Regions from separate parts of the Pseudomonas sp. CGJS7 genome, predicted to be linked through region 1. Evidence: riboswitches for the same ligand, from Rfam matches in the RefSeq annotation. Region 1 holds a riboswitch; the other holds the start of a gene.

Region 1 (6,776 bases):
ACCGGGCACGGCGGGCGATGACGCGGGCGTTGCGGCGTTTGCCAGAGCTGCGGCGGGCCGGTCGGGGCCGCTGGAGCCTGCTGGACTGCAAACCAGTCCGGGGCGAGGCGGTCGAATCGGTTGGGGAGAGGGAGCCGTCGACAGCTGCTGGCGCTCGGTTCGGCCTGACCAGCAGGGTGCTGGACGGGCTTGGCCGGGACGCGTGTTACGCGGGATTACTTGGTCAGGATCAACTTGTCGTTGCGGGTGTGACGCAGGCGGTAAACCTCGCCGCCGTGGCGGATCAGCACCTCGCGCGCGCCGCGCAGCAGCGCGGTGCTTTCGATCAGAACGCCCTGGGCGGCGGCGACGACGGCAGACGTCACGGCCGCGGCGGAAGCCGGGGCCACGGCGGCGACGGGCGCGGCGACGGCGGTCAGGGAACGATCGGTACGGGGCTTGAGCTGCAGCACGGGGTTGCGCAGAGACATGGCGGTGACTCGTTCGGGGGTGGGCTCCCGAATGATGATAATGATTCTCATTTGCCAGTCAACACGCAAACACAGGAATCTGTGATCGCGCCCGTGAACACGCCCGCCCAGGCAAGCTCGGCCGACGGACGGTCCAGCTCTGACGGTCCCGTCCTGACGGTCCCGCTCAGGCGGTCGCCGCCTCCACCCGCTGCCAACCGGCCTCGTCGATCCGCCCGGCCAGTTCCAGCGCGTCCAGGTTCTGCAACAGCTGCTCGACCCGGCTGGCGCCGAGAATCGCGCTGGACACATGCGGATTGCGCAGGCACCAGGCGATCGCCAACGGCGCTGGGGCCACGCCCAGCTCGCGCGCCACCGCCGCGAACGCGTCGGCGCGCTGCAACCGGCGCTGATCGGAACTGCCCACCGCGACCCGCCGCAACCATTCCTTGTCGGCGTGGCCCAGGCGGCTTTCGCCGTCGAAGCCGGCGCTGTATTTGCCGGTCAGCAGGCCCGAGGCCAGCGGCGACCAGATCGTCGTGCCCAGGCCCAGCTCGGCGTACAGCGGCGCGTATTCCAGTTCGACCCGCTCGCGGTGCAGCAGGTTGTATTGCGGCTGCTCCATGCTCGGCGCGTGCAGATGATGAGCGCGCGCGGCTTTGTGCGCTTCGCGGATCAGCGCCGCCGGCCATTCCGAAGTGCCCCAGTACAGCACCTTGCCCTGACGGATCAGCGTATCCATCGCCCACACCGTTTCCTCCACCGGCGTGTCGGGATCGGGGCGATGGCAGAAGTACAGATCCAGATGCTCCACCCGCAGCCGCCGCAGCGCGGCGTGGCAGGCTTCGGCGACGTGCTTGCGCGACAGCCCTTTCTGGGTCGGCCGCGGTTGTTCGTGCGCGCCGAAAAACACTTTGCTGGAGACGCAATAACCATCGCGCGGCAGGCCCAGATCGGCGATCGCCTCGCCCATCACCCGCTCGGCCTCGCCGTTGGCATAGCCTTCGGCGTTGTCGAAGAAATTGATTCCGCGGTCCCAGGCCGCGGCGATCAGTTCGCGCGCGGTGTCGCGGCCGATCTGCGCGCCGAAGGTGACCCAGGCGCCGAAGGACAGCGCCGATATCTGCAAGCCGGATGAACCCAATCGTCGGTATTGCATGCGCGGACTCCAATCCAGGGGTCGATTGCAGGCATGCTACGCCCGGATCGGCCATGAAGAAGGACGGTAAGCGGCAATGGCAGTGAAAACCCGGGGCCTGGTGGTGGGCCTGATCGCGATCGCCGCCGCATTGGCGGGCTGGCAGTACTGGCGCGCGAGCGCGCCGCAGGCGGCGAGCGCCGCGCCGGACGCCAGCGCGCAGGAGCCAACGCCGCAAGCACAGCCGACAACTTCGGTTCCGCCCGTCGACACACCGCGCAAGATCGAGCCGATCCGCGACAACTATCGCAATCCCCAGTTGGCCGAACTCAAAGGCCGCGCCGACGCCGGCGACAGTCGCGCCTCGTGCCAGCTCGGCATGGAACTGCTGCGCTGCACCGACACTTCGGCGGCCGAACAAATGCTGGCCGCGGCCGAGGAAAACTCGCGCCCGGATCTGCCGCCGGATCAACGCGCCTACATGACCAAGCTGGAAAACCGCGCGCGGCAGATGCTGGCCGAATGCCGCAACACGCCGGCCGATTCGTGGAAACAAGGCAACCACTATCTGCGCCAGGCCGCGCTGGCCGGCGAGCCGGAAGCGATGTACCGCTACGCGCGCGGCGATTCGGTGCTGGTCGACTACTCGCACATGAACTCGCCCGAGTTCGATCGCTGGCGTTCGGAGGCCGGCAACATGCTGCAGTTGTCGTTCGAAGCCGGCTATCTGCCGGCGGTGTTCGATCTGATGGTCGCCTACAGCGACAACTCCTCGCCGCTGACCGGATTGATCGCCAACGACCCGACCAAGGCGCGGGCGATGCGGATTCTGATCGGCCGTCTGGCCGGCCGCCCCACCGATCGTCCCGAATCGCGTTACGCCAACCTGGAACCGGCCGCGGCCGCGCTCGCCGCGCAATGGCAGCGCGAGTTTTTTCCGACGGTGAAACCGCCGTTGCAGAAGATGCCGCGGGTGATGCCGGCCGGATTCTCGGCGTTGTATTCCGATGAGCCCGATCAACCCGCCGCGTGCTCGCAGTGATCGGTGAATCCAGCGAATAGAGCGCGGCCCAATGCAGCCAATAGAGAACGCTTCTTATTTGCTGCGTGCCGGCGCGGGGCCGGCTACAATCGCCGCACTTTCCTCCTCCGGGGAGTAGCCCACCCGCCGCCGACCAGGTTCGCGGGGGCATGCGTCAACACACTTGGCCCTCAGGCCATGGCGCATGCACGGCAGCCGCGCGCGATCGTGCCCCGCTTCGGGACCACGGCCGGCGCAGCGACCACGGGCAAGACCGAAGGCAGGCGTTGCGCGAAACCCGGGTCGGGCCGCGTGGCGTTTGCTTTCGTGTCCACGCGAATGCCCGACCCCGGAGTTGTTATGGATCTGTCCTCTTTCCCGGCCTGGGTCGTCGCCACCGGGGTGTCCACCAGCACCGTCGCGCTCGCCGAAATCGGCGACAAGACGCAATTGCTGGCCCTGCTGCTGGCCGCGCGCTTCCGCAAGCCCTGGCCGATCATCGCCGGCATCCTGCTCGCGACCTTGCTCAACCACGCCCTCGCCGCCTGGTTCGGCACCCTGGTCGCGCAGTGGCTCAAACCCGAGGTGTTGCGCTGGGTGGTCGCGGCCAGCTTCCTGGCGGTGGCGCTGTGGACGCTCAAGCCCGATCAGCTCGATGAGGGCGAGACCAAGTTCTCCGCGCGCGGCGCCTTCATCGCCACCACCATCGCGTTCTTCTTCGCCGAAATCGGCGACAAGACCCAGATCGCTACTGTGCTACTGGCGACCCGCTACGAGCCGCTGTGGGCGGTGATCGTCGGCACCACGGTCGGCATGTTGCTGGCCAATGTGCCGGTGGCCCTGCTCGGCAGCCGTTTCGCCGACCGCCTGCCGTTGAAGACCGCCCGCTACGTCGCCGCGGCGGTGTTCGCGGCGCTGGCGCTGTGGGTGGGCGTGCGCGGCATCGGCTGATCGCGCCGGTTTAGTCCGGCCTGGTTCCGCCCCAGCGGAGACGCAAGTCGTAATCCCACGCCGGAAACGCGGATCCGGCGTGGGCTGGAGCGGCTCTCGCGCTATGCTCGCGACGGCGGCGGCGAGCCGCAGGGACAGGAACCGGGATGTACCAAGGCGTAGGCGGTCGGATGCGCGGCGTGATCGTGGCGCTGTTGTCGCGACCGGACGAAATCATGCTGGAGATCGGCGCCGGCGGCGAGCTGCTGGTGGCGCGGCTGCGCGCGGTGCTGGCGGCGATGTTGCTGCTGTTGCCGCTGTTCAACGCGATCGGCGGCGGCAGCGTCAAGGAAACCATGATCGGCCTGGGCGGGGCGATCGTGGTCAACGTGTTCTCGCAATTGTGGCTGGCGCTGGCCCGGCGCCAGCGCCGCTACCGCTGGCTGCCCTTCTCCACCGCCGCCTTCGACGTCACCGCCACCAGCCTGGTGCTGGTCGCTTTGGCCGTGCAGCATCTGCCGGCCGGGCTCAACAGTCTGATCGTGTGGTGCGGCTATCTGCTGGCGATCCTGATGACCGCGCTGCGCAGCGACGGCCGGGTGACCTTGTTCTCCGGCGTGCTCGCGCTGCTGCAGTACGGCTTGCTGATGGCCTGGGTGTTCGCGGTGGCCGACTCGCCCGAAGACCTGATGTCCAGCGACTACGGCGCGGTCACCCTGGGCAGCCAGACCCAGCGCCTGGTGCTGTTGGCGATGACCACGGTGGCCACCTCGATGGTGGTCTACCGGATGCAGCGGCTGATCGAGATGTCCGGCACCGACGGCCTGACCCGGCTGCCCAACCGGACCTGGCTGACCCACCGCATTCCGCGCCTGTTCGACGCGGTGCGCCGCGACGGCGGCAGCCTGACCCTGGCCCTGATCGACCTGGACCACTTCAAGCGGATCAACGACGACTACGGCCATCGCCTGGGCGATCGCAGCCTGCGCCATCTGGTGGCGGTGCTGCGCGAGCAGTCCGAGCCCAGCGAATGGCTGGTGCGCCTGAGCGGCGGCGAGTTCCTGCTGGTGATGCGCAAGCCGCTGGGCACCGCGTTCGAGGAAGTCGACGCGATCCGGCGCACCGTCGCCGAGCGTCCGTTCGAACCCGGCCGCGGCGCCGAGCCGCTGTGGCTGAGCTTCAGCGCCGGGCTGGTGACGTTTCCGCAGGAGGGCAGCGACCTGTCGCGGCTGTTGCGCCGCGCCGATCTGCGCCTGCAGCGGGCCAAACAGTCCGGCCGCAACCGGGTGGTGGCGCGGGATATCTGAACGATCGCGCCCGAGTCGGCCAGATCGGCCGCCGCCCGCAGCCGCCCGCGCAGCCGCCGCCGGCGCGCATCCGTACGTTTTTCAAGCCTTCCGCACTGCACCCGCGTTGCGCCGCGGCTTGCCGCCCAGGCGCCCAGCCACTAGGCTGCGCCGACTAATTAGACGTCAAAAAGCCGCCGGGGCTCCGGCGCCGGGGAGAGTGGAGTGGATTCGATTGCACGCGTGGGCTTCGGCCTGTTCGGTTTGGCGGTGCTCGTAGGCATTGCGTGGGTGTTTTCGGTCAAGCGCCGCGCGGTCGACTGGAAGCTGGTCGGCACCGGCATCGCCTTGCAGATCGCCTTCGCCGCGGTGGTGCTGCTGGTGCCGGGCGGCAAGGATGTGTTCGACGCGATCGGCAAGGGCTTCGTGCACGTGCTCGAATTCGTCGGCGCCGGCTCGAAGTTCATCTTCGGCGACCTGATGGACGTCAGCAAATTCGGCTTCATCTTCGCCTTCCAGGTGCTGCCGACGATCATCTTCTTCTCCGCGCTGATGGGCGTGCTCTACCACCTGGGCGTGATGCAGGCGGTGGTGCGCGGCATGGCCTGGGCGATCACCAAGGTCATGCGCGTGTCCGGCGCGGAGACCACCAGCGTCTGCGCCAGCGTGTTCATCGGCCAGACCGAGGCGCCGCTGACCGTGCGCCCGTACATTCCGAAAATGACCGAGTCCGAGCTGATCACGATGATGATCGGCGGCATGGCCCACATCGCCGGCGGCGTGCTCGCCGCCTACGTGGGCATGCTCGGCGCCGGCGACCAGGCCGCGCAGGCGTTCTACGCCAAGCACTTGCTGGCCGCCTCGATCATGGCCGCGCCCGCGACGCTGGTGATCGCCAAGATCCTGGTGCCGGAAACCGGCGAGCCGCTGACCCGCGGCACGATCAAGATGGAAGTGGAAAAGAACACCGCCAACATCATCGACGCCGCCGCCGCCGGCGCCGGCGACGGTTTGCGCCTGGCGCTCAACATCGGCGCGATGCTGCTGGCCTTCATCGCCCTGATGGCGCTGATCAACGCGCCGCTGACCTGGATCGGCGAGCACACCGGCCTGGCCGCGATGCTCGGCAAGCCGACCGACCTGTCGACCTTGCTCGGCTACCTGCTGGCGCCGATCGCCTGGGTGATCGGCACGCCGTGGAGCGACTCGGTGCTGGTCGGCGGATTGATCGGCGAAAAGGTCGTGCTGAACGAGTTCGTCGCGTATACCCACCTGGCCGACATCGTCAACGGCAAGGTCGCCGGCGCCACGCTCAGCGATGAAGGCCGCTTGATCGCCACCTACGCGCTGTGCGGCTTCGCCAACTTCAGCTCGATCGCGATCCAGATCGGCGGCATCGGCGGGCTGGCCCCGGAGCGTCGCCAGGATCTGGCCCGCTTCGGCCTGCGCGCGGTGCTCGGCGGCTCGATCGCGACCTTCATGACCGCGACCATCGCGGGCGTGCTGACCCACTTCTCGGCGTAAGCGGCATGAGCAACGCCAGTTCCGGACGCGTCGTCGTCGTCGGCTCGTTCAACGTCGATCACGTCTGGTCGCTGGCCGCGTTGCCGCGCCCGGGCGAAACCTTGGCCGGCACCTACCACACCGGCCCCGGCGGCAAAGGCTTCAATCAAGCCACCGCCGCGGCCCGGGCGGGCGCTCAGACCAGCTTCGTGTGCGCGCTCGGCGAAGACGCCGGCGGCCAACTCGCGCGCGCTCTGGCGGCCGGCGACGGCATCGATCTGCGCGACCTGCGCAGCGACGCGCCGACCGGCACCGCCGGCATCTACGTCGACGCCGACGGCCGCAACAGCATCGTGATCGGGCCCGGCGCCAACGCCGAACTGTCGCCGGCCTTCGTCGCCGGCCAATCCGCCGCGCTGGATGCGGCGCAGGTAGTGCTGGCGCAGCTG
Region 2 (6,776 bases), on a different contig from region 1:
CGCCGTACTTGAGCTCCAGGTCATGAATGCCCTTGAAGATCTTGGAGAAAGTTTCGCCCTTCTTGAAGTTCAGGTGGCCATCGTCGGATGTCTGTGACAGGCCCTTGCCGCCGTTGTTCACCCCTATCAGGTTCTTGTTGGGGTTGGCCGTCGACCAGCTGGCGCCGATGGAGAGCGACGAGTCGAACTGGCCTTCGATTTCACCAATGTTGAAACTGACAGCGAAAGCAGGACTTGCGAGCGTGGAAGCAAGGCTGACGGCCAAGGGCAGCTTGGCCCGGCGCCAGAACAGGTTTGCAGATTTCATCGACGCTACTCCATGTACTTTTTTGTTATGGCAGTGAGTCCTTTCAAGAACGGCCCGAGCGACCGGATTGCAGGCTTGCACCTGCGGCGACACAGCTTGCGCATGTCGCCCTCCCCCATTCCTGAAAATCCCCTGGCCCCGACTATAGCCAGCAGGCACAGGCGCTTGATCCCTCTAAAGTGTGATTTGCGCTCCATGCCACCAACTCGCTGCAGTTTTGCTTCGGTTGCGGGCTGGTAGTGCTCAAGGATGGCGCATTTCTGTCGTTTGGCAAGGCGGCGGGCTCTCTAGCATGCGGGTCACGCTCTGACGTGCGCGACCCGCACAAGGGTTACAACGTGGAAAGGAACGCGCTGTTGCTGGCCTGCCACTGGACGATGTCCTGGCGAATGCGTTTCTTGTCGAGCTTGCCGACACTGGTCTTGGGAATTTCAGTAACAAGGGCGATCTGGCTTGGAATCGCCCACTTGTTGATATGACCTTGCTCGACGAATGGCTTGAGGTGTTCCTTCAGCGCCTTGGCGTCGATATCGTGGCCGTCACGTGCCACCAGCAGGGCAAACGGGCGCTCACCCCACTGCGGGTCGGCCACCCCCACCACCGCCACTTCGCGCACGGCCGGGTGGCGACTGATCAGGTCTTCCAGGTCGAGCGAGGAAACCCACTCGCCACCGGTCTTGATCACATCCTTGATGCGGTCGCGGATGTCGATGTAGCCCATGCCGTCGAGGGTGGCGACGTCACCGGTGTGCAGCCAGCCGCCCTGCCACAGCTCCTCGCTCTTCTCCGGTTCCTTGAAGTAGCCCATGGTCAGCCACGGCGCACGCAGTACCAGCTCGCCCTGGGTTTCACCATCGGCGGGCAGGAAGTTGCCTTCGCCGTCGACGATGGCCGCTTCGACCAACGGCACCGGCACACCGGCCTTGATACGGTAAGTGACGCGCTCATCCTCGCTGCCGGCCTGCAGTTCATCGTTCAGGTGTGCCGCGGAGATCAGCGGGCAGGTTTCCGACATGCCATACGCGGCGGTCAGCTGGATGCCGCGCGCCAGGGCGGCCTGGTACAGCGAACGGTTGAGCGAGCTGCCGCCGATGATGATCTTCCAGCCGCCGAAGTCCTGCCCCTGGGCGTTCGGGCAGTTGAGCAGCATCTGCAGGATGGTCGGTACGCAGTGGGAGAAGGTGACCTTCTCTTCACGCCAAAGCTTGACCAGCATGTCCGGCTCGTAGCGCCCTGGGTACACCTGCTTCATGCCGAGCATGGTGGCAGCGTAGGGGATGCCCCAGGCATGCACGTGGAACATCGGGGTGATGGGCATGTAAACGTCGTTGCTGCCCAGCAGGCGCACGCTGTCGATACTGCCGGTGACCGAGGCCTCGGCCAGGGTGTGCAGCACCAGCTGGCGGTGACTGAAATACACGCCCTTGGGGTTACCGGTGGTGCCAGTGGTGTAGAAGGTAGTGGCCACCGAGTTCTCGTCGAAATCCGGGAAGTCGTAGCGCGGGCTGGCAGCAGCCAGCAGCTGCTCATACTCGCCGACCAGACCGGGCAGTTCGGCAGTCTTGTACGGGCCATCGGTCAGCAGCAGGGTCTTGTCGACAGTGGTCAGCTGCCCGGCGATGGCCTGGTACAGGCCGACGAAGTCGCTGTTGACCAGCACCACGCGGTCTTCGGCATGGTTCATGGTGTAGAGGATCTGTTCGGGCGACAGGCGCACATTGATGGTGTGCACCACAGCGCCGATCATCGGGATGGCGAACATGCATTCCAGGTAGCGATGGCTGTCCCAGTCCATCACCGCCACGGTGTCACCGGCCTTGACCCCGGCCTCGGTCAGCACATTGGCCAGGCGGGCAATGCGCTCGTTGAGCTGTGGATACGTCAGCCGCATCTGGTCGCGGTAGACGATTTCGCGGGTCTTTTCATAGCGGCTGCCGGACATCAGCAGGCGCTTGATCAGCAATGGATAGGCATAGGCGCCCTCGGCGGGCTTGATGATGCGTGTCTGCAACATGGGGATCCCTTTTCTGAAAAGCGGGCCGGACAAGTCTGGGTTTACTGTAGTTCGCCAATGTGACGGCCAAATCAGCCGAAGGAATGATTTGCGCGGCAGAGGTATGAGTGGCGGGCGTTGACGGGCAGCAAGGTTGAGCTAGACACTGCGGCGGCGGCTTCAGGTTTGCGCCGAAGCCGAGGGCCTCTTCGCCGGCAAGCCCGCTCCTGCAAGGGTTGTGGTGACCTTGTGGGCGCGGGCATGCCCGCAAATGGCCACTATGCCCTTATCCCTCCCTGCCACCGGAGATCTTCATGCCCAGCCCGCGTCGCGCCGTGTTTCTCGATCACCAGTCCCTGGACCTTGGCGACCTCGACCTTTCGCCCCTGAAGCAGCAGTTCGACCAGTTCGAACTGTTCGCCGCCACCCGCCCGGAACAGGTCGCGGAACGCTTGCAGGGCGCCGTGGCAGTGGTCAGCAACAAGGTCATGCTCGACGCCGCAACCCTGGCCGCCAACCCGCAACTGAAGCTGATCCTGGTGGCCGCCACCGGCACCAACAATGTCGACCTGGCCGCCGCTCGCGCCCAGGGCATCACCGTGTGCAACTGCCAGGGCTACGGCACGCCGTCTGTCGCCCAGCATACCCTGGCCCTGCTGTTGGCCCTGGCCACTCGGCTGTGCGACTACAACCAGGCGGTGGCCGATGGCCAGTGGGCCAAGGCCAGCCAGTTCTGCCTGCTGGACTTTCCTATCGTCGAACTGGAGGGCAAAACCCTCGGCCTGCTCGGCCACGGCGAACTGGGCGGCGCAGTGGCGAGGCTGGCCGAAGCCTTCGGTATGCGTGTACTGAGCGGGCAGATCCCTGGCCGCCCGGAGCGCGCCGACCGGCTGCCGCTGGACGAGTTGCTGCCGCAAGTCGATGCCCTGACCCTGCACTGCCCACTGAACGAGCACACCCGGCATATGCTCGGTGCCCGCGAACTGGCCCTGCTCAAGCCCAACGCGCTGGTGGTCAACACCGCCCGTGGCGGCCTGATCGACGAACAGGCGTTGGCCGATGCCCTGCGCGGTGGTCACCTGGGCGGCGCGGCGACCGACGTGCTGAGCGTGGAGCCGCCGGTCAACGGCAACCCGCTGCTGGAGCCCGGCATCCCGCGCCTGATCATCACCCCGCACAGCGCCTGGGGTGCCGTGGAGTCGCGCCAGCGCATCGTCGGCCAGCTCAGCGAGAACGCCCAGGCCTTCTTCGCCGGGCAGCCACGCCGCGTGGTCAGCTGAGCCAGGCGCCCGCCTCTGCTACACTGCGCCACTTTTTTCCAGGAGACGTCGTCCATGGACCCGCGCAGTGAAGTGTTGCTCCGTCAGGCAGAGCTGTTTCAGGGGCCGCTGCTGATTGCCGGCGCCCCCGCCGACGACCTGCTCGGCCAGTTGCCTAAGGCCCAGGCCTGGACCTGGCATGCCGGCGATCAGGCCATGCTCGAAAGCCGCTTCGCAGGCCGCAGCCATTACGGCGTCGAGGCCCCTGAAGCAGCATTCGACAGCGCCGTGCTGTTTCTGCCCAAATCCCGCGAGCTGGCCGCCTATCTGCTCAACGCCCTGGCATCGCGCCTGGCTGGCCGCGAGCTGTACCTGGTCGGCGAGAAGCGCGGTGGCATCGAGGGCGCGGCCAAGCAGCTGCAGGCCTTTGGCAAGCCACGCAAACTCGACAGCGCCCGGCACTGCCAGCTGTGGCAAGTGACCATCGACCAGGCACCGCAGGCAAAATCGCTGGAAAGCCTGGCCGAGCGCTTCGAGCTGGCCCTCGAAGACGGCCCGTTGCAGGTGGTCAGCCTGCCTGGGGTATTCAGCCATGGCCGACTCGACCGAGGTACGGCCCTGCTCCTGAAGCATCTTGACGGACTGCCCGGTGGCCACATGCTGGACTTTGGCTGCGGTGCCGGGGTACTGGGTGCCACGCTCAAACGCCGTTACCCACAAAGCCGGGTGACCTTGCTGGACGTGGATGCCTTCGCCGTGGCCGCCAGCCGCCTGACACTGGCTGCGAACGGCCTGGAAGGCGAAGTGATCAGCGGCGATGGCATCGACGCCGCCCCTACCGAACTGAGCCTTATCCTGAGCAACCCGCCATTCCACACCGGCGTTCATACCAACTATCAGGCTTCGGAAAACTTGCTGAAAAAATCGGCCGTTCATCTGCGAAAAGGTGGCGAAATGCGCTTGGTCGCCAACAGTTTCCTGCGCTACCAGCCACTGATCGAAGGGGCATTGGGCAACTGCCAGGTACGTGACGAGGCCGACGGTTTCCGCATCTACCAGGCAACTCGCGGATAAAAAACAGCGCTTGCCGAAAGCGTTTTGCCTAGGCAGAATCCGCACCGTCCTAGGGGAGTAGTCTCCCGCGAGCACCCAGCTCGCCCGGTACGCGTCAACATACTTGGTCCACAGACCATGGCGCGTGCGACCCACCATGCACGCCTGCATGGCGAGATCCGCATAGACGGATCGAGGGTTTGACAAGACCTATGACACGCACACCTTACCCGGGGCGGGGAGGCTGTACGTGTCATAGCCGTGTCGACCCGCCCCCGTAGGAATCCTGATGCTGGAATCACTGTTGGTCCCCACCGCTATCGTTGCCTTGGCCGAGATCGGCGACAAGACGCAACTGCTCGCACTCATTCTCGCTGCCCGCTTCCGCAAACCCTGGCCGATCATCGCCGGCATCATCGCCGCCACCTTGGCCAACCATGCCGCAGCCGGTGCCGTGGGGGCGTGGGTCGGCAGCTTCTTCAGCGATTCGGCCCTGCACTGGATCCTGGCTGCGAGCTTTACGGCCACCGCACTGTGGACGCTGGTACCGGACAAGATGGATGACGACGAGAACCCGGCTCGCCGTTTCGGGCCATTCCTGACGACACTGATTGCGTTCTTCCTGGCCGAAATCGGTGACAAGACCCAGGTCGCTACCGTGATGCTGGCGGCGCAGTATCCGCACCTGATCATGGTCATTATCGGCACTACCCTGGGTATGCTGATTGCCAACGTGCCGGTGGTACTGGCGGGTAACTTCGCGGCTGACAAACTGCCGTTGACGCTGATTCGCCGCCTGGCGGCAACGGCGTTCTTCGTACTGGCGATCGTGGCCGTCTATTCGGCAATGAAGGCCAGTGGCTGGATTGGGTAAAGGGCACATCAGGGGCTGCCATGCAGCCCCTGGATTCAGGCATTTACGGCTTGGCTGCAGCCTGATACAGCGGCATCACCTTCGGAATCGCCGCCTGCAGCGAAGCAATGCGGCTCGCGGACGCCGGGTGAGTACTCATGAACTCAGGCGGTGCACCTTCGGAAGCCTTGCTCATCTTGTTCCACAGGGTGATCGCGGCATTCGGGTCGTAGCCGGCACGGGCCGACAGCTCCAGGCCAATCAGGTCGGCTTCGTTTTCGTTGGCCCGGCTGTTGGGCAAGGTCATGGCGTAGTTCACCACCGTGTCGGCCATGGCCATGCTGCTCTGGCCGAGGCCAAAGATGGCACCGGCGCCCTGGCGAGCCATTTCCACACCGTATGCCTTGGACATGGCCTCGCGGCTATGCTCGCGCAAGGCGTGGGCAATCTCGTGCCCCACCACTGCGGCAATTTCCGCATCGGTGAGTTTGAGCTGATCGATCAGCCCGGTGTAGACGATGATCTTGCCGCCCGGGCCGCAGTTGGCGTTCAGTTCGTCACTCTTGATCACGTTGACTTCCCAGTCCCACTGCGCGGCATCCGGGCGGAATTTGGGCGCCTGGGCGATCAGGCGGCTGGCAATTGCCTGCACACGCTTGGCATCGGCGCTGGACTTGTCGAGCACACCCTTGCTCGATGCTTCACCCAGGGTCTGCTGATACGACTGCGCGTACATCTGGTTGACCTCATCGGTCGAGAGCATGCTGAACATGTACTGCTGGCGCTCGACGCCAACAGCACCGCCGCTGGTGGTATTCACAGCCTGGCAGCCGGCCAACAGAATGCCAGCGCTCAGCAGGCTGACGACAAAAGACTTACGCATGAAAACACTCCCTATCCACATGCGCCGTATCCTAGGCCGAGTCGCCAGTGGCTGCCATAGCCGCAGGGAAGATTTTCGTCGCCTGATCCGGCCTCTTCGCGGGCAAGCCCGCTCCTACAGGGGTAACACGACCGTGGGTATGAGCAGGCTTGCCCGCTCCTATAGCAGGGGTAACACGATCATTGTAGGAGCGGGCTTGCCCGCGAAAGGGCCGACACAGCCCCCCATCAAGCAGGGGTAAGACACTCCGGCGCATCCAGCTTCGGGTCATTGACGAAATTGGCCAAGGCCCGCTCACGCAGCGTCGCCGGTGGGCTGGCCAGCAGCTCGTGCAAGCGGGTAATCGGCGTGTCCGGGTCAAGCCAGGCCGCCTGCCCCGCTTCGTCGAGGATGAGCGGCCGACGCTGATTCATGGCCGCCTGGGTCAC

Evidence for each region. Region 1 has a riboswitch for manganese ahead of V7787_RS22495 (TMEM165/GDT1 family protein). Riboswitches for the same ligand answer to the same signal wherever they lie in the genome.
Region 2: linked by a shared signal. The riboswitch ahead of V7787_RS05665 (TMEM165/GDT1 family protein) and the one ahead of V7787_RS22495 (TMEM165/GDT1 family protein) in region 1 are both predicted to bind manganese.

The regions. Positions count from the first base shown of each region.
Region 1 is NZ_JBAMDI010000038.1:56,439-63,214, forward strand. Features, by position in the region: gene hemP (hemin uptake protein HemP) at 216-470, opposite strand; gene V7787_RS22485 (aldo/keto reductase) at 637-1,608, opposite strand; gene V7787_RS22490 (hypothetical protein) at 1,685-2,629, shown strand; yybP-ykoY riboswitch at 2,734-2,828, shown strand; gene V7787_RS22495 (TMEM165/GDT1 family protein) at 2,969-3,559, shown strand; gene V7787_RS22500 (GGDEF domain-containing protein) at 3,706-4,845, shown strand; gene V7787_RS22505 (NupC/NupG family nucleoside CNT transporter) at 5,050-6,348, shown strand; gene V7787_RS22510 (ribokinase) at 6,354-6,776, shown strand, end outside.
Region 2 is NZ_JBAMDI010000005.1:127,832-134,607, reverse strand. Features, by position in the region: gene V7787_RS05685 (DUF1302 domain-containing protein) at 1-307, opposite strand, end outside; gene V7787_RS05680 (fatty acid--CoA ligase) at 639-2,321, opposite strand; gene V7787_RS05675 (2-hydroxyacid dehydrogenase) at 2,615-3,580, shown strand; gene V7787_RS05670 (class I SAM-dependent methyltransferase) at 3,635-4,633, shown strand; yybP-ykoY riboswitch at 4,674-4,814, shown strand; gene V7787_RS05665 (TMEM165/GDT1 family protein) at 4,902-5,486, shown strand; gene V7787_RS05660 (M48 family metallopeptidase) at 5,530-6,348, opposite strand; gene V7787_RS05655 (SOS response-associated peptidase) at 6,576-6,776, opposite strand, start outside.